DNA from 3 places in the Faecalicatena sp. genome. Region 3 is predicted to be linked to each of the others. Evidence: predicted binding sites of a transcription regulator. Region 3 holds the regulator's gene; each other region holds the start of a gene.
The links. Region 3 encodes Rex, which represses fermentation and respiration genes when NADH is low (regulators of the CRP and FNR family bind a similar motif). Its sites were predicted from a motif close to ATTGTTAANTANTTAACAAT; they were not measured.
Positions count from the first base shown of each region.

Region 1: a site for Rex is predicted at 2,893-2,912, ahead of gap (type I glyceraldehyde-3-phosphate dehydrogenase). Genes of this name have one in related genera too.
Region 2: a site for Rex is predicted at 4,076-4,095, ahead of AC4OGX_RS14045 (proline racemase family protein). Genes of this name have one in related genera too.

Region 1 covers NZ_JBZUUL010000049.1:192,095-199,229, reverse strand. Annotated here, with positions in the region: gene nifS (cysteine desulfurase NifS) at 1-496, shown strand, start outside; gene nifU (Fe-S cluster assembly scaffold protein NifU) at 512-955, shown strand; gene mnmA (tRNA 2-thiouridine(34) synthase MnmA) at 955-2,025, shown strand; gene AC4OGX_RS21550 (histidinol-phosphatase HisJ family protein) at 2,025-2,840, shown strand; gene gap (type I glyceraldehyde-3-phosphate dehydrogenase) at 2,993-4,006, shown strand; gene AC4OGX_RS21540 (phosphoglycerate kinase) at 4,161-5,354, shown strand; gene tpiA (triose-phosphate isomerase) at 5,697-6,446, shown strand; gene AC4OGX_RS21530 (alpha/beta hydrolase) at 6,568-7,135, shown strand, end outside.
Region 2 covers NZ_JBZUUL010000027.1:85,363-92,497, reverse strand. Annotated here, with positions in the region: gene AC4OGX_RS14065 (CBO2463/CBO2479 domain-containing protein) at 1-203, opposite strand, end outside; gene prdA (D-proline reductase (dithiol) proprotein PrdA) at 205-2,058, opposite strand; gene prdC (proline reductase-associated electron transfer protein PrdC) at 2,248-3,573, opposite strand; tRNA gene AC4OGX_RS14050 (tRNA-Sec) at 3,775-3,872, opposite strand; gene AC4OGX_RS14045 (proline racemase family protein) at 4,205-5,239, shown strand; gene AC4OGX_RS14040 (TetR/AcrR family transcriptional regulator) at 5,421-6,008, shown strand; gene AC4OGX_RS14035 (hypothetical protein) at 6,118-6,714, shown strand; gene AC4OGX_RS14030 (PadR family transcriptional regulator) at 6,889-7,135, shown strand, end outside.
Region 3 covers NZ_JBZUUL010000012.1:39,391-46,525, reverse strand. Annotated here, with positions in the region: gene AC4OGX_RS06000 (GntR family transcriptional regulator) at 1-364, shown strand, start outside; gene AC4OGX_RS05995 (NADP-dependent isocitrate dehydrogenase) at 366-1,562, shown strand; gene AC4OGX_RS05990 (ABC-F family ATP-binding cassette domain-containing protein) at 1,640-3,619, opposite strand; gene AC4OGX_RS05985 (redox-sensing transcriptional repressor Rex) at 3,901-4,545, shown strand; gene AC4OGX_RS05980 (NAD(P)H-hydrate dehydratase) at 4,628-6,133, shown strand; gene alr (alanine racemase) at 6,130-7,135, shown strand, end outside.

The sequences.
Region 1 (7,135 bases), on a different contig from region 3:
GGAGAGAAAACGCCGTGCAGGAACAGAGAATGTCCCCGGGATTGCAGGATTTGGCAAAGCAGTAGAGCGCGCGTCAGCTTCCCTGGAAGAACGGACGAAAAAAGAAGTGGAACTCAGAGACTATCTGATCGGCCGGATCGAGGAGGAGATCCCATATTGCAGGCTCAATGGAGACCGGAAAAAACGTCTTCCAAACAATGTGAACTTTAGTTTCCGTTTTGTGGAAGGTGAATCACTTTTGATCATGCTGGATATGAAGGGGATCTGTGCATCCAGCGGTTCTGCGTGTACCTCGGGCTCCCTGGATCCGTCCCATGTACTGCTGGCGATCGGGCTTCCGCATGAGATCGCTCATGGCTCCCTTCGTATGACTCTGAGTGAGGAGACAACAAAAGAAGAGCTGGATTATGTAGTGGAAGCTTTGAAAGAAATTGTAGAGAAGTTAAGACACATGTCCCCATTATATGAGGATTTTGTAAAGAAACAGAATAGATAATAGGAGGAAGATCATATGTATTCAGAAAAAGTAATGGACCACTTTGAACATCCAAGAAATGTGGGAGAAATAGAGAATGCCAGCGGTGTTGGAACCGTGGGAAATGCAAAATGTGGAGATATCATGCGTATTTATCTTGACATTGATGAGAATCAGGTCATCCGCGATGTGAAGTTTAAAACGTTCGGCTGTGGTGCGGCAGTAGCAACGAGCAGTATGGCAACAGAGCTGGTGAAGGGAAAGAATATTAAGGAGGCAATGGAGATCACAAATAAAGCCGTGATGGAGGCACTGGACGGACTTCCGCCAGTCAAGGTGCACTGTTCTCTGCTTGCCGAGGAGGCAATCCATGCAGCACTTTGGGATTATGCAGAGAAAAACGGAATCAAGATAGAAGGACTGGAAAAACCGAAATCAGACATCCACGAGGGTGAGGAAGAAGAGGAAGAGGAATATTAATGAGCAGAGTAGTAGTCGGAATGTCCGGGGGCGTGGACTCATCTGTTGCGGCCTACCTTTTAAAAGAACAGGGGTATGACGTGATTGGGGTGACGATGCAGATCTGGCAGGACGAGGAGCAGGCAGCCCAGGAGGAAAACGGGGGCTGCTGTGGCTTAAGTGCAGTTGATGACGCCAGGAGGGTTGCTGCAGATCTGGGGATTCCATATTATGTGATGAATTTTAAACAGGAATTCAAAGAGCATGTGATCGACTATTTTATCGGGGAATATCTGGAGGGAAGGACCCCGAACCCATGTATTGCCTGCAACAGGTATGTGAAGTGGGAATCGCTTCTTTCAAGGAGCATGGCGATCGGAGCTGATTATATTGCCACCGGACACTATGCGAGGATCGTGAAGCTGGATAACGGGCGGTATACACTGCGCCGCTCGGCAACCTTAAATAAGGATCAGACCTATGCTCTTTATAACCTGACTCAGGATCAGTTAAAACATACCCTGATGCCGGTTGGAGAATACTCCAAGGAGGAGATCCGCAGGATTGCGGATAAGATCGGTCTCCAGGTAGCCAATAAACCAGACAGTCAGGATATTTGTTTTGTGCCGGACAAAGATTACGCTTCTTATATAGAAGAAAATGCAGGTATACAGATCCCGGAGGGGAATTTCGTAACCAGTGACGGTGCGATCCTCGGGAAACATAAGGGGATCACACACTATACAGTGGGACAGCGAAAGGGACTGGGACTGGCGCTTGGATATCCGGCGTTTGTCCTGGAAATCCGTCCGGAGACGAATGAGGTGGTCATCGGGACCATGGAGGAATCCATGACAACGGTGTTAAAGGCCAACCGACTGAACTTTATGTCGGTGGAAGATTTAACAGAGCCTTTACATGTTTTTACGAAAATACGCTATAACCACAAGGGAGCATGGTGTACCATAGAAAAGACCGGTGAGGATGAAGTGACATGTACGTTTGATGAACCCCAGCGTGCGGTGACTCCTGGCCAGGCAGTCGTGTTTTATGATGGGGAATATGTGCTCGGAGGAGGAACAATACTTTGATGACCAGTGACTTTCATATGCATACAGACTTTTCTTCTGACTGTGACACCCCTGTTCGAAGTATGATCGAGGGAGCAATAGACAAAGGTTTAAAGACTATCTGTATCACAGACCATAACGATAAGGATTATCCTTTCCATGAGGATATCGGTCCCAAGGCATTTACTTTTGATCTTGAGGAGTATTTTAAAGTGCTGACAGCACTCAAACAGGAATATGCAGATATAATTGACGTCCGCATCGGGATCGAGATCGGGCTGCAGCCGCATTTGGGTGAATATTATAAAGAACTGGTGAATAAATATCCATTTGATTTTGTGATCGGTTCTGTGCATGTGGTTCACGGAAATGATCCTTATTACCAGGAGATGTTCCAGGGGAGAAGTGACGAGGAGGCTTATAGGGAAACTTTTCGCGCGACAGTAGAAAACCTGGATTCAGTCGACGATTTTGATGTACTGGGACACATTGATTATGTGGTCCGGTATGGGAAAAATAAGGCACAGGGGTATTCCTACCAGAAGTACGCAGATGAACTGGACGAGATCCTGAAAAAGGTGATTTCCAAGGGAAAAGGGATCGAAATGAACATGGCGGGATTCAAATATGGGCTGGGCTTCTGCCATCCTCATCCGGATGTGCTTAAAAGATACCGGGAGCTTGGAGGTGAGATCATCACGATCGGGGCAGACGGCCACAAACCAGAGCACATTGCCTACGATTTTGAGAAGGCATCAGGGATACTGAAAGAGTGCGGTTTTAAATACTACACAGAATTTTTACAAAGAAAGCCGATTTTTCAACAACTTCCATAAAAATGCATTTAGTACTTGAATTTTTGTTCTTGATTTAGTACAATAAACTACAGTTGATGAATCTTTAACAAACTAGCTGTTTGGCTTAAGATTCCACTATTTAACGACTGTGTAACAGTTGACACTTTTTAAAACTTTAGGAGGAATTAATCATGGCAGTAAAAGTAGCGATTAATGGATTTGGACGTATTGGACGTCTTGCATTCAGACAGATGTTCGGAGCAGAGGGATATGAGATTGTTGCGATCAACGATTTAACATCACCTAAGATGCTTGCTCACTTATTAAAATATGACTCAACACAGGGAAGATATGCATTATGCGACAAGGTAGAAGCTGGCGAAGATTCTATCATCGTTGACGGAAAAGAAATCAAGATCTATGCAAAAGCTAATGCAGAAGAACTTCCTTGGGGAGAGATCGGAGTAGACGTTGTTCTGGAGTGTACAGGCTTCTATACATCCAAAGCAAAAGCAGAAGCTCATATCAAAGCAGGCGCTAAGAAAGTTGTTATTTCTGCACCGGCTGGAAATGACCTTCCTACGATCGTTTACAATGTAAACCACGAGCAGCTTACAAAAGATGACAACATCATCTCTGCCGCTTCCTGTACAACAAACTGCTTAGCACCAATGGCAAAAGCACTGAACGACTTAGCACCGATCAAATCCGGTATCATGTGCACGATCCACGCTTACACAGGTGATCAGATGACACTTGACGGACCACAGAGAAAAGGTGATTTAAGAAGATCACGTGCAGCAGCTGTTAATATCGTTCCTAACAGCACAGGTGCAGCAAAAGCAATCGGTCTGGTTATTCCAGAGCTGAACGGCAAACTGATCGGATCTGCACAGAGAGTTCCAACCCCGACAGGATCAACAACAATCTTAACAGCAGTTGTTGAAGGAACAGTAACAGCTGATCAGATCAACGAAGCAATGAAGGCAGCTTCCAATGAATCTTTCGGATACAACACAGATGAGATCGTATCCAGTGATATCGTAGGAATGAAATATGGTTCATTATTCGATGCTACACAGACAATGGTACTTCCACTTGAGAACGGAACAACAGAAGTACAGGTTGTTTCATGGTATGACAATGAGAATTCTTACACAAGCCAGATGGTAAGAACAATCAAACACTTCGGAACATTACTGTAAGCCGTAGTTTCGGAAATAGACTCAAAAAAGGGTCCGGTCTTTATATAGGGCCGGACCTTTTCTTTTCGTAAATCCCCCAAAGGACAACTTAAGCTTTAAGCCCTGCGGGTGCATGGCAGCCAAGGCTGCTAAATAATGTAAGGGAGGCAATATTATGCTTAACAAAAAGTCAGTAGATGATATCAATGTAAAGGGGAAAAGAGTGCTCGTTAGATGCGACTTCAACGTACCGTTGATCGACGGAAAGATCACAGACGAGAACCGTCTTGTTGCTGCACTTCCAACCATTAAAAAATTGGTTGCAGACGGAGGTAAGATCATTCTCTGCTCTCACCTTGGAAAGCCGAAGGGACAGCCGGTTCCGGAACTGTCACTTGCACCGGTAGCAGCAAGATTAACAGAGCTGCTTGGACAGGAAGTGAAATTTGCGGCAGACGCAGAGGTCGTAGGGCCGAATGCAAAGGCAGCAGTAGAAGCAATGAACGATGGTGATATCATCCTCCTGGAAAATACACGTTACAGAGCAGAAGAGACAAAGAACGGAGAGGCATTCAGTAAGGATTTAGCTTCCCTGTGCGATATTTTTGTAAACGATGCTTTCGGAACAGCCCACAGGGCACACTGCTCTAATGTTGGTGTAACACAGTTCGTTGATACAGCAGTTGTAGGATACTTAATGCAGAAGGAGATTGATTTCCTGGGTAATGCAGTAGAGAATCCGGAAAGACCGTTTGTAGCGATCCTCGGCGGTGCGAAGGTATCCAGCAAGATCTCTGTGATCGAGAACCTGCTTGACAAAGTAGACACTCTGATCATCGGAGGAGGAATGTCCTATACATTCAGCAAGGCTCAGGGCGGAAGCGTTGGTAATTCCCTTCTGGAAGAGGATTACTGCCAGTATGCTCTGGATATGATCAAGAAGGCAGAAGACAAGGGCGTAAAGCTTCTTCTCCCTGTTGACAATGTGATCGCCGATGATTTCTCTAATGATGCACATGCAAAGGTTGTAGCACGCGGAGAGATCCCGGATGGATGGGAAGGTCTTGATATCGGACCTGAGACTGCTAAGATTTTCGCTGACGCAGTGAAGACAGCGAAAACAGTTGTATGGAATGGACCAATGGGCTGCTTTGAGATGCCGAACTTCGCAGCAGGAACAGAGGCAGTTGCAAAAGCTCTTGCAGATACAGACGCAGTAACCATCATTGGAGGCGGAGATTCCGCAGCAGCCGTTAACCAGTTAGGATACGGCGATAAGATGACCCACATCTCCACCGGCGGCGGAGCATCCCTCGAATTCTTAGAAGGAAAAGAACTCCCAGGCGTAGCAGCTGCTAACGATAAGTAAAAAGCTTGGCGAGGTATTTTACGAGCCTAGCGTTTACTTAGTTCGCCGCTCTTGGCGAGGTACTTTCGAGCCTAGTAAGGCGAACATCCCGTAAAAAAGCTTGGCGAGGTATTTTACGAGCCTAGTGTTTACTTAGTTCGCCGCCCTTGGCGAGGTACTTTCGAGCCTAGTAAGGCGAACATCCCGTAAAAAAGCTTGGCGAGGTATTTTACGAGCCTAGCGTTTACTTAGTTCGCCGCCCTTGGCGAGGTACTTTCGAGCCTAGTAAGGCGAACATCCCGTAAAAAAGCTTGGCGAGGTATTAATTTACATTTATTAAATATATAAAAGGAGACCATAATCATGGCAAGAAAGAAGATTATCGCAGGTAACTGGAAGATGAACAAGACTCCGAGTGAAGCAGTTGCATTAGTTGAGGAGTTAAAACCATTAGTAGCAAACGAAGAAGTGGATGTTGTATTCTGCGTGCCTGCAATCGATATCGTTCCTGTAGTTGAGGCTGTAAAGGGAACGAACATCCAGGTTGGAGCTGAGAACATGTATTTTGAGGAGAGTGGAGCTTACACAGGTGAGATCTCTCCGGCTATGCTTGTAGATGCAGGTGTTAAATATGTTGTTTTGGGACATTCTGAGAGAAGAGAATATTTCGGTGAGACAAATGAAGATGTGAATAAGAAAGTCCTGAAAGCATTTGAGCACGGCATTACACCGATCATGTGCTGCGGTGAGACATTAGAGCAGAGAGAGCAGGGAGTCACAATGGACTTCATCCGCCAGCAGGTAAAGGTTGGATTCCAGAACGTGACAGCTGACCAGGCAAAGACTGCTGTTATCGCTTATGAGCCGATCTGGGCGATCGGAACAGGAAAGACAGCTACAACAGAGCAGGCACAGGAAGTGTGTGCAGGAATCCGTGCATGTATCGCAGAAGTTTATGATGAAGCAACAGCAGAAGCGATCCGCATCCAGTATGGCGGATCTGTAAACGCAGCTACAGCTCCTGAATTATTTGCTCAGGCAGATATCGATGGTGGTCTTGTAGGAGGCGCATCTCTGAAAGCTGATTTCGGTAAGATCGTGAACTACAAATAAGAATCATAAGAATGAGGAATCCTGGGACATGAAAACTGTCCGGCAGGATCAGCATAGAAGAAATCGTGGGGAGTAAGAGGCAGCACTCGCCACGATTTTTTCTTGAAAAGGAGGAGAACCTATGCAGTATGAGGTGATATCTATTCAAACAGAGCAGTCCGCCCCGGATGCCAGATTCCATGCATATATCCTGGACAGCTCCAAACAATTTCAGCCGGAGCGTTTGAGGCCGATGATTATACTTTGTCCGGGCGGAGGATACGAGTTTACCAGTGACAGGGAAGCAGAGCCTATAGCTATGCGTCTGCTTGCTATGGGGTATCATGTAGGGATCCTGCGGTATTCCGTGGCACCGGTAAGATTTCCGACGGCTCTTTTAGAACTGGCGGAGGCGATGAAGCTTGTCCATGAGAACCATGAAAAATGGCATGTGGATTGGAACCAGATTTTTATCCAGGGATCATCAGCAGGGGGACATCTGGCCGCCAGCTTCGGAGTATTTTGGAATCAGCCGTTTCTCTACGAGGCAGCCGGGACGACACCGGATATCTTAAAGCCGGCGGGGCTGATTCTGAGTTATCCGGTGATCACTTCGAAAAAGAAATATATGCATAAGGGCAGCTTTAGGAATCTTCTGGGAAGCAGTTACAAGGAGAAGAAAAAGGAGCTGTCTATCGAAAGGCTGGTTA
Region 2 (7,135 bases), on a different contig from region 3:
TCCGGTCCAAGCTGCTCCACAAAACTCATGTTCCATGCAACCTCCTGTCCCACCACCAGAGGGTAATCGGTGATCAGCATGCGCATCGGTATCTTAAGATAACCAAGCCTGCCCTTTAAATCGATCCCGACACATCCGTCGTGAATCTCTACGATGACCCCTTCCATACGAATAATCTTATCACCATACATTAATTCTTTCATCTTAGTCGTATTTCTCTTTTCTCTTCTGGCTCATTGGCAGGGACTGCTCATTCTTCACCAGCTCGATCGGTCTGCCTGTTACATTGGAAATCAGTTCTACATTTGTAGCCTTGACATTCGGATTCCACTTTCTTTCAGCAGTCTTTACTTCTTCCCCAGCCATTGCATTCTTTAACATTGCAAGTGCTCTGATCGCATCTTCATGGCACAGAGTATTGCATGCAAGGACCTCGTTCTCAATACCTGACTCAGATTTATTATTATCAACCATATTGGTCATGTATTTGTTACCAACGACCAGAGCCCCCTGAACTGCGCAGAAAGACATACCAACAACAGGGATTCCGCGCATTCCGATCTGCTCGTGATGACTTGCAAAATCAATATGGTTGTTGCCGAAGCCTTCTGTAGTAATGAACGCGCCATCTGCATCCATCATCTCTACCATCATACCAACACGTTTAGAAACATAGAATTTCTCTGCATTGATCTGCGGGCTTCCAACGAAGATGACACCGCACAGATCCACTTCTGTATCATGAAGTGCCTCAAGAACCAGCGGCTCTCTCCAATAGTGTCTGGACATCTCCTTTGATGCAGGTCCGATACAGGTCAGTGCATGGATACATCCATCCAGAACCTCTAACGGTGATACACAAACAGGTACATTGCCAAGGTCAACATTCGGCTTTGCCCCAAGTACGCCGACCGGCTCTACCGGAAGGATCAGGTTATCATGCATAGCGCCCTGTCCCATGATCTCTTTTACAATGACTACTTTCTTCTTGCCCGGTCTTCTGACCTGGTTAAATGTTTCTGTATCAACAACCAGTGAGTCGTCCTCCAAAGCTTTCAACGCCTCTCTGATCTCCTGTGTAATGTGGTCTGTAGCTGTGTGGGCTGCAAGAGGACCCGGCCTCTCCATGTTTGTGCCCTCTTTGATCGTCACCTGGGTCTTGATAAAGATCTCGCCTTTATCAGGTGCACCCGGACGGTTCCACATGATATTCTCGTCCAGATATCCTTCTGAAGAGCCGAATTCCCCAATCTGCACTCCATTAGCATCTGTTCCTGTAACCATCATGATCACACCGTCAAGAACACGGGTAGTACCGCTTCCGACTTCACTCTCGCCTTCCTTGCAGGCGATCGGCTGTACATCCATGATCGTCTCTGAATATGTGTGGTAATCTTCTGGTGTGATGATATCGATCTTTAAGTCATATACTAACTCCTGAGAATCAACACACTCTTTTTCAATTCCTTCACGGATATATAATGTAGTTCCTTCGATCTTAGTCTCAGGCCCACGTTTTACTTCCGTAATTCTGTAATGCTTTCTTGTAAGACTTCTGACGATCTTTTCTTCCGCTGCTGCTTCTGCCAGAACTGGCTCTGCTGCCGGAATCACTGCTGCCGGTGCCGGCGCTGCTGCAGCTCCTCCTGCAATTCCTAACGGAAGCTCGATATCAATGTCTTTTCCTTCCCCAATGTGGATCTTAAGCACTCCACCCGGTGCTGATACTGGTGCAGCAGGTGCAGCCGGAGCAACAACTTCCGGTGCTTCTTCTGCAACGGCCTCTTCTGCCGCTGCTTCCTCTACAACATTAGCCCCTTCTACAACATCTGCTGTCAAAGGACACAGAGAATCGCAGGTCTTTGTAAGCTTTGCACCTAATACCTGCTCAATTGTCAATGCACCCTCCAGGTCCAGGAGTCCGGAATCTACCAAATCATCAAAAATGGCCGGATCTTCCAGATTGGATGCCTGAATCGTAATGCCTTCTTCGGCCCTGCAGCAGAGCACCGCAGGATCTTTCGCATGTTCTTTCGCTGTTTCAGCTGTAATTGACATACTTTATTCCTCCTTTTATCTTATATCCCAAGGACATACCAATTATCACGCCCTTTAGGCAGCCGCACCCAGCAGATGCAGCTGTATATGAAATGACGCTGCCGCCAATCTCATATAGTTACTTAGTTCATCATTCCCCGTACCAAAAATCTCTCCGGGGAAAATCTATTTTCCAACAGACGTCCCGTTTTATCTGCCGTCTGGCAGCTGGTCCACCTGTTTAGAAACGGTTAATCTTCTATATAATGGATGGTTGATCGTTCTCATCACATGATCTGTCTGATGGAAAACCTTCAGCTTCATCTTAGGAGCTGATCCCATGACTGTGTTGGAACAATCTGAACAGTTACCGATAATAATATACTCAGCACCATCTTTCTTAAACTGCAGACATTTCTGTGCCTGTCCAGGACAGTTGCCCGGATTCTCGCATTTCAATGTGCCGTTCTTCATCTCGACCGCCTGTTTACATCTGGCAACGGATACGACTTCCCCGTGCATCTTCCCACAGATATCGCGCATTCTTTCTTCACTTCCGCCGCAGGCACATACCAAAAGGCCTACCGGTGCACCGTGCAGATCCGGAAGATCAATGGTAACAATAATTCCACCCGTTGTCTTTGTAACCGGATCCTCCATTGTTGTCGCTTTCCCTGTAAAAGGTCCGCCCATGATGATCTCACCATATACTCCGTCGATCCCGCCGGACATCTCGATCATATCCTTCACGCTTGTCCCTACCGGAACATCCATGTAAACGTGTGCTTCATTTCCACCATTCAGCTTACCGGTCACGGTCATATTCTTGCTGTAGCACGGCTTCCTGAGCTCGATCGCTTCTGCTACGCGCAGAACAGTCTCTACATTAATTACAATAGAATCTGCTGCTGACGGCAGCTGTGTCGGATCCAAAAGCTTGCCAAGCGCTTCTCTGACTACCGCGCGCTCCTCACCCATCGGGTAAATATCCGGAAGCAGATGTATAGAAATATTCTCTTCTCCGCGGATCGCTTCACGGATAGTCTCTACTGCCTTCTTATTCTTTGCCTTGATCGCAAAGATCGCTTTGGCAGCATTTGAAATCTCCATGCAGTACTTCACACCCTTAAGGGTCATCTCCATATTTTCCTCGATCTGACGGATATTGTGATAAAGCCCTGGCTCACACTCTGCTGCATTCACCAGAATGTAACCACCCTTAAGATCTGTTCCGAGCTTCACGCCCGTTGGGAAACCAGCACCGCCCATTCCCACTACACCTGCCTCTTTCACCATCTCAAGCGGTGTACCTTCATGAATCGGTACGAATTCTTCCTTCTGCTCTTCATCCGGCGTAATCACGATCCGATCCTCCAGAACAGACTCTACACTTCCATACACACTGGAAAAAATGTTAGCGCCCAATCCCTTTGGAACAGCAATCAGTGTACCCTTCTCTACCCTGTCACCTGCTTTTACAACCGGTTCACAGGGAGCACCCACATGCTGTCTTAGCAAAAACTGTAAATTCTCCATGACCTGCTTCTCCTTTTAGGTTATATATAATATTTATCTTATCTATAGTTTGTATGCATATCTTATGCATCACTTCCCTCCGGCGGGCATGTCCACCGGACTTATAGATAGTTCCTTTCAAACAAAAGGCAGCATACTGTGATTTGTATTATGCTGCTTTATATAGTAAGTTTGTGAAAATAATCCCACAAATCTGTTTTTTGGCGGAGGCATGTGGGAATCGAACCCACCCAGGACGCTACAAACGCCCAACACTGGTTTTGAAGACCAGGAGGCACACCAGTTACCCTTCTACCCCCATATTCAGTTTTCTCAGGCTTTACAGGCTTTCTTCTATATAAACGCTGTAAATGGGCAAAATGAATTTTTGGAATTACATATGCAATTCGTTATTTTATTTTCCCTTACCTGTTTTTTATATTACCAAATAATCGTTGACTTTTCAAGGGTTTTCGTACATAATATTAAATATAAACTGAACTTCATACTAGAACGCGGTCTATTTGTTGATTTTTTATCAATTTTACCAGGTGCGTTGAGCTGAATAGTTTCTATATAATAGTGATTTTCACAATTATAATGAAGTCACTTATAGACGGGTTCTATAAACTACCAATTAGGAGGAAGGATTATGAACTACAATCCAAAAATCAACCTGGATGCATTCGAAGCTGCATTCAAAGCAATCGACACACATACTGTCGGTGAGTTTACCCGTATCATCATGTCAGGTTTCCCGGAGTTAAAGGGTGACTCCATGATGGAGCGCAAGCAGTATCTTGCAAAGAATTACGACAAGTACCGTCAGGCCCTGATGTTTGAACCACGCGGACACCATGATATGTTCGGTGCACTTGTCACAGAGCCTGTCAATCCAGAAGCAGATTTCGGAGTTATTTTCATGGACACCGGAGAGTACTTAAACATGTGCGGACATGGTACGATCGGTACAACAACAGCCCTGATCGAAGCAGGACTTGTTCCAGCTGTTGAGCCTTATACAGAAGTAGTATTAGACGCTCCGGCCGGTCTTATTCGCGTAAAGGCAGAAGTAAAGAACGGAAAAGTCCTTAACGTGACGCTCACAAATGTTCCGGCTTTCCTTTATAAAGAAAACCTGACCACTGTCGTTGATGGAAAAGAGATCAGATATGACATCGCTTTTGGCGGAAGCTTCTTCGCCCTCGTAGATATCGAACAGCTTGGCTGGACCGTAGATGAAAAGTCTATTCCGAAGTTAACAGATTTCGGAATGAAGGTCGTAAAGCAGGTGAATGAAGAAGTAGAGATCAAGCATCCTGAACTGGACATCACAACGGTGGATCTGGCAGAGCTTTACTGCCACACAAAGACCGACGGATGTAATTACCGCAATGTTGTCATCTTTGGAGACCACATGGCTGACCGTTCTCCATGCGGAACAGGTACAAGCGCAAAGCTTGCAACACTGTATGCACGTGGTGAGATCAAGATCGGTGAACCATTCGTGTATGAAAGCTTCATCGGCTCACAGTTCAAGGGAGTCATCAAAGAGGAAGCGCAGGTCGGCGAATTCAAGGCAATCATTCCACAGATTACCGGAAGTGCCTATATCACAGGTGAATCTACTTACGTGATCGATCCGGATGACCCGCTTAAGTACGGTTTCAAGGTATCAAGAGGTTAAGGAAGGAACTGGGCTATTTCTATAAATAGCAGCTTTAACCGGATCATATATTTTTATCAGGGAAATCGGTGTCGGATAAAAGTCCGCACCGATTTTTCTATATTAGCATAGTAGGAAGCCGGATCTTATGATATACTATAAACCGAAACTAAAGTAAGTGTTACAAGGAAGAGAGGGTACTATGCCGCGAAAGAAACAGACAACCAAGAGCAAAATCGTAAAGGCTGCCTGGAACTTATTTTATAAAAATGGGTATGATAACACCACCGTCGAAGACATTATTAAGTTGTCAAAGACATCGAAAGGAACCTTTTACCACTATTTTAAGGGAAAGGATGCCCTTCTTACTACTTTATCAGACCTGTTCGACCAGCAATACGAAGAAATCAACAATACATTAGACCAGTCACTATCAGCCAGGGAAAAACTGCTTTTATTAAACCATGAACTATTTTATATGATTGAGACAAGTATAGATATCAATCTGCTTGCCTCATTATATTCCTCCCAGCTTGTCACAAAAGATAACCGCTCTTTGCTCGATGACGACCGCTATTACTTCCAATTGATCCGGGAGATCATAGAAACCGGAATCCACTCCGGTGAGTTTAAAGATACTTCCTCTGTGGAGGAGCTGGTTAAGATTTATACCATGTATGAGAGAGCTCTTTTATATGACTGGGCACTCTGTGAGGGCAAATATTCGCTGTCAGCTTATAGTGACAGACTCCTCCCGCATGTACTGGACAACTTCGAGAAGGGGATTTAGTCTTTACCATCCAAGCGGAGTTTGAATATCCGCCTTGATATTACCGGGAACGATTGTATTTTTCGACAAAAACTGCTATGATTAAGAAAAACAAATGGAGGTATTACCTGTGTTAGAAGAACCAATCATTACAAACGAAGAAACCAATTGTCAATCAATTGAAAATACTGCCGCAGACGTTGTACCTGCCACCAGTCAGGATAATGCAGATGCCTCTAATATTGTAGCTTTTACCGCCGAAGCATCCCAAGAGACGAACCAGCCGGAAAGCCCAAAGACATCTCCCGCTGCCCAGCAGTCACAGAAGGGACCTAACGAATCTTTCCAAACTACTGCTTCCCAGATAAAGGCAGAGACAGATGATATCTTCACGGAAGAGGACGTACAGGATAAGAAGCGTTTCCATTTTAAAAGGGAAGACAAAGAATTCTTCCGGGATAAATGGATTCTCTCACGTATCAGTGATGAGAACCTGATGGATTATCTAAAGCTCGAGCAGAGGCGCACGGAATTGCAGCAGGAGGCAAAGGATATAAAAGAAAAACGGATCCTCAGGGCATTTGAGATCACCGTTGGGCTTGCTGCTGGTGTCGCGATCGTTTACCTCTTGAAGGATAACCCGTCCATTCTTGTGAACATCCTATACATAGCAGGAATTCTTGGTGCACTCTGGGTATATAAGAATCCTAAGGATAAGAAAAAATAAGCAGAGACAATCTGTATTGGCAGATAGCGATCAGTGTCATTTAGATCAGGAGTATGTATTTTTTACATACTCCTGATTTTTATTCACTTTTTTATTGCTTTTACGGCTACTTTGCGATACAATATAGTCAAGAACATTGCAATGCAAGGTAGTAACTGGAAAGGGGGGCTTAGCATGGACAAATCTCAATTAATGAAGGGGATCCTGGAAGGCTGTATCTTAAAGATCATTCAAAGTTCTGAGACATACGGTTACGAGATCGTAACCCAGCTCCAGGAGAATGGTTTCACAGAAGTAAGAGAAGGGACCCTTTACCCGCTCCTTCTCCGTCTGGAAAAGAAGAAGCTGATTACAGCCACCTTTAAGCCCAGCCCCTTAGGACCCAGCCGTAAGTATTACTCACTTACCGGAGACGGCGAAG
Region 3 (7,135 bases):
GGATGAGCTGGATGAGATCATGCTTCTTTCTGAATTCCATATGAAGAGAGAAGGGGGAGGCAGTGCGGAGCAGATGGCAGAATTGGATGGAAGGTTCCATGCGATTCTTTATGAAGCCTCTAATTCCAGGATCTTAAGCCATGTGCTGCTTGATTTCCACAAGTACGTCCAGATGGCAAGAGAGACTTCTGTTGTCTCAGAAGACCGTGCGCGAAAGTCTATCCGGGAGCATAAGCAGCTTTTACGTGCCATCCGGGATCAGGACGCAGACCTTGCGGAACAGCTCGCTAACGAGCATATTCTGCATGTGATACAGAACCTGAAAAAGCAAGGTTACGACGAAATTTTAGGAGGAGACAGATAAGATGGAAAAGATTAAGATGACCACACCGATTGTTGAGATGGACGGCGACGAGATGACACGGATTCTCTGGAAGATGATCAAGGATAATCTTCTGGAGCCATACATTGAACTCAACACAGAGTATTATGACCTGGGGCTGGAGCACAGAAATGAGACGAACGACCAGGTGACCATTGATTCTGCCAATGCTACGAAGAAATATAAAGTAGCCGTAAAGTGTGCAACTATCACACCGAATGCCGCACGTATGGATGAGTATGATCTGAAAGAGATGTGGAAGAGCCCTAACGGGACGATCCGTGCGATCCTGGACGGAACTGTTTTCCGTGCGCCGATCGTAGTTAAAGGAATCGAACCATGTGTAAAGAACTGGAAGAAGCCGATCACCATTGCAAGACATGCATACGGAGATGTGTACAAGGGTTCTGAGATGAAGATCCCGGGTGCAGGTAAGGTGGAATTAGTTTATACGGCAGAGGACGGAACCCAGACAAAAGAGCTGGTACATAATTTCGCAGGCCCCGGGATCGTACAGGGAATGCACAATATCAACCAGTCCATTGAGAGCTTCGCGAGAAGCTGCTTTAACTATGCGTTGGACACAAAGCAGGATCTGTGGTTTGCAACAAAGGATACGATCTCTAAAAAGTATGACCATACATTCAAGGACATCTTCCAGGAGATCTATGATGCGGAATATGATGAGAAGTTCAAGGCAGCTGGAATCGAATATTTCTATACACTGATCGATGATGCCGTTGCACGTGTGATGAAGTCAGAGGGCGGTTACATATGGGCATGTAAGAATTACGATGGAGATGTCATGAGCGACATGGTTTCCTCTGCATTTGGATCTCTTGCTATGATGACCTCAGTGCTGGTATCTCCGGACGGATATTATGAGTATGAGGCTGCCCACGGTACAGTGCAGCGTCACTACTACAAGCATTTAAAAGGCGAGGAGACCTCCACGAACTCTGTGGCAACGATTTTTGCATGGACAGGAGCGCTTAGAAAACGCGGAGAATTAGACGGAAACAAAGAGCTGATGGAATTTGCGGACAGACTTGAGAAGGCAACCATCGATACGATCGAATCAGGCAGCATGACAAAGGATCTGGCATTGATCACGACGATCGAGAATCCAACGGTATTAAACAGCGAAGACTTTATCAAAGCCATCGCAGAGCGTTTATAAGAAAAGAAGGCATAAAAAGGGGAAGGACAGCCTTCCCTTTTTTATGCCTCTCTCTTTTTCATCTCTGCAAGAGTCACCTATTCTGCCAGTTCCTCCCATTTCTCATAGAGGACTTCTAATTCTTCTTCATTTTCTGTCTTTTCCACAGCCAGTTCCTGACATTTTACAGAATTGGAATAGACATCCTCGTGGGTCATGAGCTCATCGATCTCAGCGTTTCGTTCTTCTAAAACAGCGATCCGCTCTTCGGTCTTTTTTAACTCATTTTGCCGCTTACGTTCCTTTGCCTGTTGTTCCTTTTGTTCCTGCCAGCTAAGTTTACCGGCTGAAACCGTCTCACCCGGGGCAGATTCTCCGGCCGGGCTTATGGATGCACCGGATAGGGCAGAAGCACGGTCTGACCTGGATATCGCGGAAGTACCTTTGGCAGGTGCGGCGTATACAGCGGTCAGTTCTTCTTTTTTCTCCAGATAGTAGTCGTAATTACCGATGTAATTTACAAAAGTCTGGTTCACCAGCTCTAAGATGCGTGTTGCAGTCTGGTTGATGAAGTAACGGTCATGGGACACATACAGGACAGTCCCGGTATACTCATTCAAGGCCTTTTCCAGGATCTCCTTTGAGGTGATATCCAGATGGTTGGTGGGCTCATCCAGGATCAGGAAGTTGGCTTCGGAGAGCATCAGCTTCGCCAGGGAAACGCGCCCCTTTTCACCGCCGCTCAGGTCGCCAACCAGCTTATAGACATCATCCCCGGTAAATTGGAAAGCAGCCAGGGTATTGCGGATCTGCGTATTGGTTAGTGTTGGATAATCATCAGAAATCTCATCAAAGATATTCTTATCCTCGTGCAGGACATGGTGCTCCTGGTCGTAATAGCCGATCTTTACCTTGGAACCGAGGGTGAAAAAGCCTGTATCCGGAGGAACTACCTGGTTCAGGATCTTGAGAAGAGTGGTCTTTCCTGTTCCGTTGTCACCGATCACGGCCACGTGCTCCCCGCGTTTGATCTCAAAGCTGATATTTTGGAATAATACCTGGGAATCGAACGCCTTGGAGAGGTCCTCGACCTTTAGTACGTCATTTCCACTGATGCAGGAGGGCTCCAGTGTCAGGTGCATCTCCTTTGCCGCATCCTGCGGCTTTTCTACCAGTGACATCTTGTTGAGCATTTTTTCCCGGCTCTCCGCACGCTTGATCGATTTCTCACGGTTGAAGGAGCGGAGCTTTTCGATGACTGCCTCCTGGTGCTTGATCTCACGCTGCTGGTTTAAATATTCCTTGAGCATCGCATCGCGGATCTGCTGTTTTTTATCGGCGTAATCCTTATAATTTCCGGAATACATACGCACAGCACCGTTTTCCACTTCAATGACCTTTGTGACGACCCGGTTCAAAAAGAAACGGTCATGGGACACGATCAATACAGCCCCCGGATAATTCAACAGATAAGTCTCCAGCCAGGTGATAGAGTTTAAGTCCAGATGGTTGGTAGGCTCATCAAGAAGCAGGATATCCGGCTTGGTCAGAAGCAGTTTCCCAAGGGAAACACGCGTTTTCTGACCTCCTGAGAGGGTATCAGTTCTTTTGGAAAAGTCCTCCTCGGTAAATCCGAGTCCCTTTAAAACACCGACGATCTCACTCTCATAGGCGTAACCGTTTAGTGCCTCAAATTGTGACATGAGGCGGTTGTAGGTCTCCAGACGCTTGGCAAGCTCCTCACCGCTTAAGGACTTTAATTCATGCTCGATCGAACGGATCTGGAGCTCCATCTCAATGATATCAGCCTTTGCCGTCTTCACTTCCTCATAGACCGTACGTCCGCCTTCCAGATTCTGCTGCTGGGCCAGATAACCTAGGGTGCGCCCCTTGGTCAATACGATCTCGCCGCTGTCAGCAGACTCCTCTTTTACGATCATCTTTAAAATAGTGGATTTGCCTGCGCCGTTTACGCCGACTAAAGCCGCCTTTTCTCTGTCTTCTATATGGAAAGAGCCATCCTTTACGATCAGCTGTTCTCCGAATGATTTATTGAGATTATGACATGCGAATATCATAAAAAACCTCCTGTATCTTAAGTGTATCTTGAGATTCCATTTTTGCGGATGCCCCAAGAGAATGCATACCCGGGAGCATATATTACAGGATGCCATTAGGGTACACTCCTTTCATTATAACGAAAATAGAGTAAAATACAACTAAAAAATTGACTTTGTCCACGCAATTCTATATAATAAAGTCTGGTACATTGTTTTGTAAACACCTATGTATGGACATATGATGCTGTCATAGATCTTTACAAAGCAATGTATTAGACTAAGTTTGGAGGGTGAATGCTGTGGAAGAGAGAGAAATATCACGTGCAGTAATAGGACGGCTGCCAAGATATTACAGATATTTGGGAGAGTTACTGGATGCAGGCGTAGAAAGGATCTCGTCAAACGATCTGAGCAAGAAGATGAATGTCACTGCTTCACAGATCCGGCAGGATCTGAACAATTTCGGTGGTTTCGGTCAGCAGGGATATGGGTATAATGTAAAGTATCTCTATACAGAGATAGGGAAGATTTTAGGATTGAACAGAGAACATAATATGATTATTATCGGCGCGGGTAATCTTGGACAGGCACTTGCCAATTATGCTTCATTTGAGAAGAGCGGTTTCCTTCTGAAAGGATTATTTGATGTGAATCCAAGACTGGAAGGGGTCAGCATCCGCGGCATACCGGTACGCATGATGGATGATTTAAAGAACTTCTTAAAGCATAACGATATCGAGATCGCAGCACTCACGATTCCGAAATCAAAAGCGATCGAAGTGGCAGACATACTGGTGGACAGCGGGATCAAAGCAATCTGGAACTTTGCACACACAGACCTGAATCTGCCGGATGATGTGATCGTAGAAAGCGTACATTTGTCAGACAGTTTGATGAAGCTTTCCTACAATATCAGCCGCTACAATGAAGAACATGGTAAATGATAGAGAATACAAAGCGTGTAACGAAGGCAGACTGCCTTTTTTACACGTTATTTATTTCAAACGAAGTTAGGATGGTGATAATATGAGATACCTCCCTACAGGAGAATGGATGCAGAAGGCTGATAATTACACGATCAACAAGATCGGGATTCCTTCTATGGTTCTGATGGAGAGAGCGGCCCTTGCTTTTGTGGATGTCATGGAAAAGGAGCAGCTAAATCTAAATAAAGTGCTTGTTTACTGCGGCTCAGGCAATAACGGGGGGGATGGGTTTGCCATTGCCCGGCTCTTGAAGGAAAAAGGATATGATGCAAGAACGGTTTTTGTGGGCCGGGAAACTTCTATGAGTGCCGACTGCAGGTGCCAGAGGCAGATTGCGGAAAATTGCGGTGTTCCCATGGTCACAACTGAGGAAGATGAGGAATATACTACTATAGTGGATGCTGTTTTTGGAGTGGGGCTGAACCGGGAGATCACCGGAGATTACCGGGATGCCATTGCCAGAATGAATGCACACAAGGGGACAAAGGCAGCCGTGGATATCCCATCGGGGATCTGCTCAGCCACAGGGAAAGTGCTGGGGACGGCTTTTGAAGCAGACTTAACCGTTACGTTCCAGTGTGAGAAGCTGGGCTGTATCCTTCATCCGGGGCATCTCTATGCGGGAAAGACCGTGACTGTGGATATCGGGATCAGCAAAAGTCTTTTCGAAGATGAGAATGCACTGTGTTACACCTACGAGAAGAAGGACCTGCCGGGACTGCTCCCGCCGAGGAGACCGAATTCCCACAAAGGGACATATGGCAGGGTGTTGATGATTACGGGAAGCACGGGAATGTCCGGTGCCGCATATTTAAGTGCGAAGGCCGCGTATATAAGCGGTGCAGGACTGGTACAAATCTATACGTCTGAGGATAACCGTGTGATCCTGCAGCAGCTCCTGCCGGAAGCGATTATTTCTACCTATACAGAGTTTGAAGAAGAAAAACTCAAGAGGCTTCTTTCCTGGGCAGATGTAGTCGGGATCGGATGCGGCCTGGGCCAGAACAGGATTTCAGAACAGATATTGAAGACGGCTCTGACAGAGGTGAAGGTCCCCTGCGTAGTGGACGCGGATGGATTGAATCTGCTTGCCTGCCATCTTGAGCTGCTTAAGGAAAAGGAGTCACCCATCGTTCTGACTCCGCATATGAAGGAGATGTCCGGGCTGCTTGGCTGCTCTGTGGCAGAGCTGATAGAAGATCGGTTCGTAAGGACCAGGGCCTTTACAGAAAAGTATGGGGTTGTCTGTGCTCTCAAGGATGCACGGACGATCGTGGTTAAAAGGAATCATCCTATTTTTGTCAATACGGCCGGCAACAGCTCCATGGCTAAGGCAGGTTCCGGTGATGTGCTGGCCGGTGTGATCGCAGGACTTCTTGCACAGCATATGGAAATCTATGATGCAGCGGCCTGCGGGGTATATCTGCATGCCTGCGGAGGGGATGAGGCTAAGAAAATGAAAGGGTCTTACAGTGTGCTGGCAGAAGACTTAATAGCAGGAATCGCCTGCTGTACGAAAAAGACAGAGGAGTGTATGGACAGATGAAACAATACAGCAGAGTGTATGCCAGGGTGAACCTGGATGCAGTCGAATATAATATGGAACAGATGAAAAAGCACATCGGGGAGGACGCAAAGATCATTGCTGTTGTAAAGATGGACGGCTACGGGCATGGTGCGGCTCCGATCGCGAGAATGTTTGAGGAGAAGGATTATATCTGGGGGTATGCGACAGCAAGCCTTGAAGAAGCTGTTTCCTTAAGGAAGGCAGGTATTGAGAAACCGATCCTTGTGCTGGGATGCATTTTCCCGGAACAGTACGAGGAGATGCTCGCCTATGATATCCGTGCTACTATTTATATGGAAGAAACAGCTCAGGAATTATCTGAAACGGCCGGCAGACTTGGGAAGACAGCCTGCTTTCATATTAAGATAGATACAGGGATGGGAAGACTTGGGTTTCTGCCTGACCAGGATAGCATTCAAAAGATCGCCAGGATCAGCCGGCTGCCTCATGTAGAGGTGGAAGGTGTTTTCACACATTTTGCAAAGGCAGACGAGACAGATAAAAGTTATACGCTTGCACAACATAAAAAGTTTGCCTGGGTGAAGGAAGCCCTGGAAGATAAGGGGATTCATATTACATATTATCATTGCGACAATAGCGCAGGAATCATTGATTTTCCTGAAATGAAACATGACCTGGTGCGGGCCGGGATCGCGACCTACGGCATGTACCCTTCCGATGAGGTGCAAAAGGAGTCATTAAGCCTTCGCCCGGCGCTGGAGCTGATCAGCCACGTCACTTTTGTAAAAGATGTTGAGCCGGGGGAATCTATCAGCTACGGCGGGATCTTTACAGCCGAGAAGAAGATGAGGGTGGCCACGGTGCCTGTCGGATATGGAGACGGCTATTCCAGAGGACTGTCCAATAAGGCAGACGTACTGATCCATGGAAAACGTGCCCGGATCCTGGGACGTGTCTGCATGGACCAGTTCATGGTCGATGTGACAGATATTCCGGACGTAAAGTTCATGGATCAGGTGG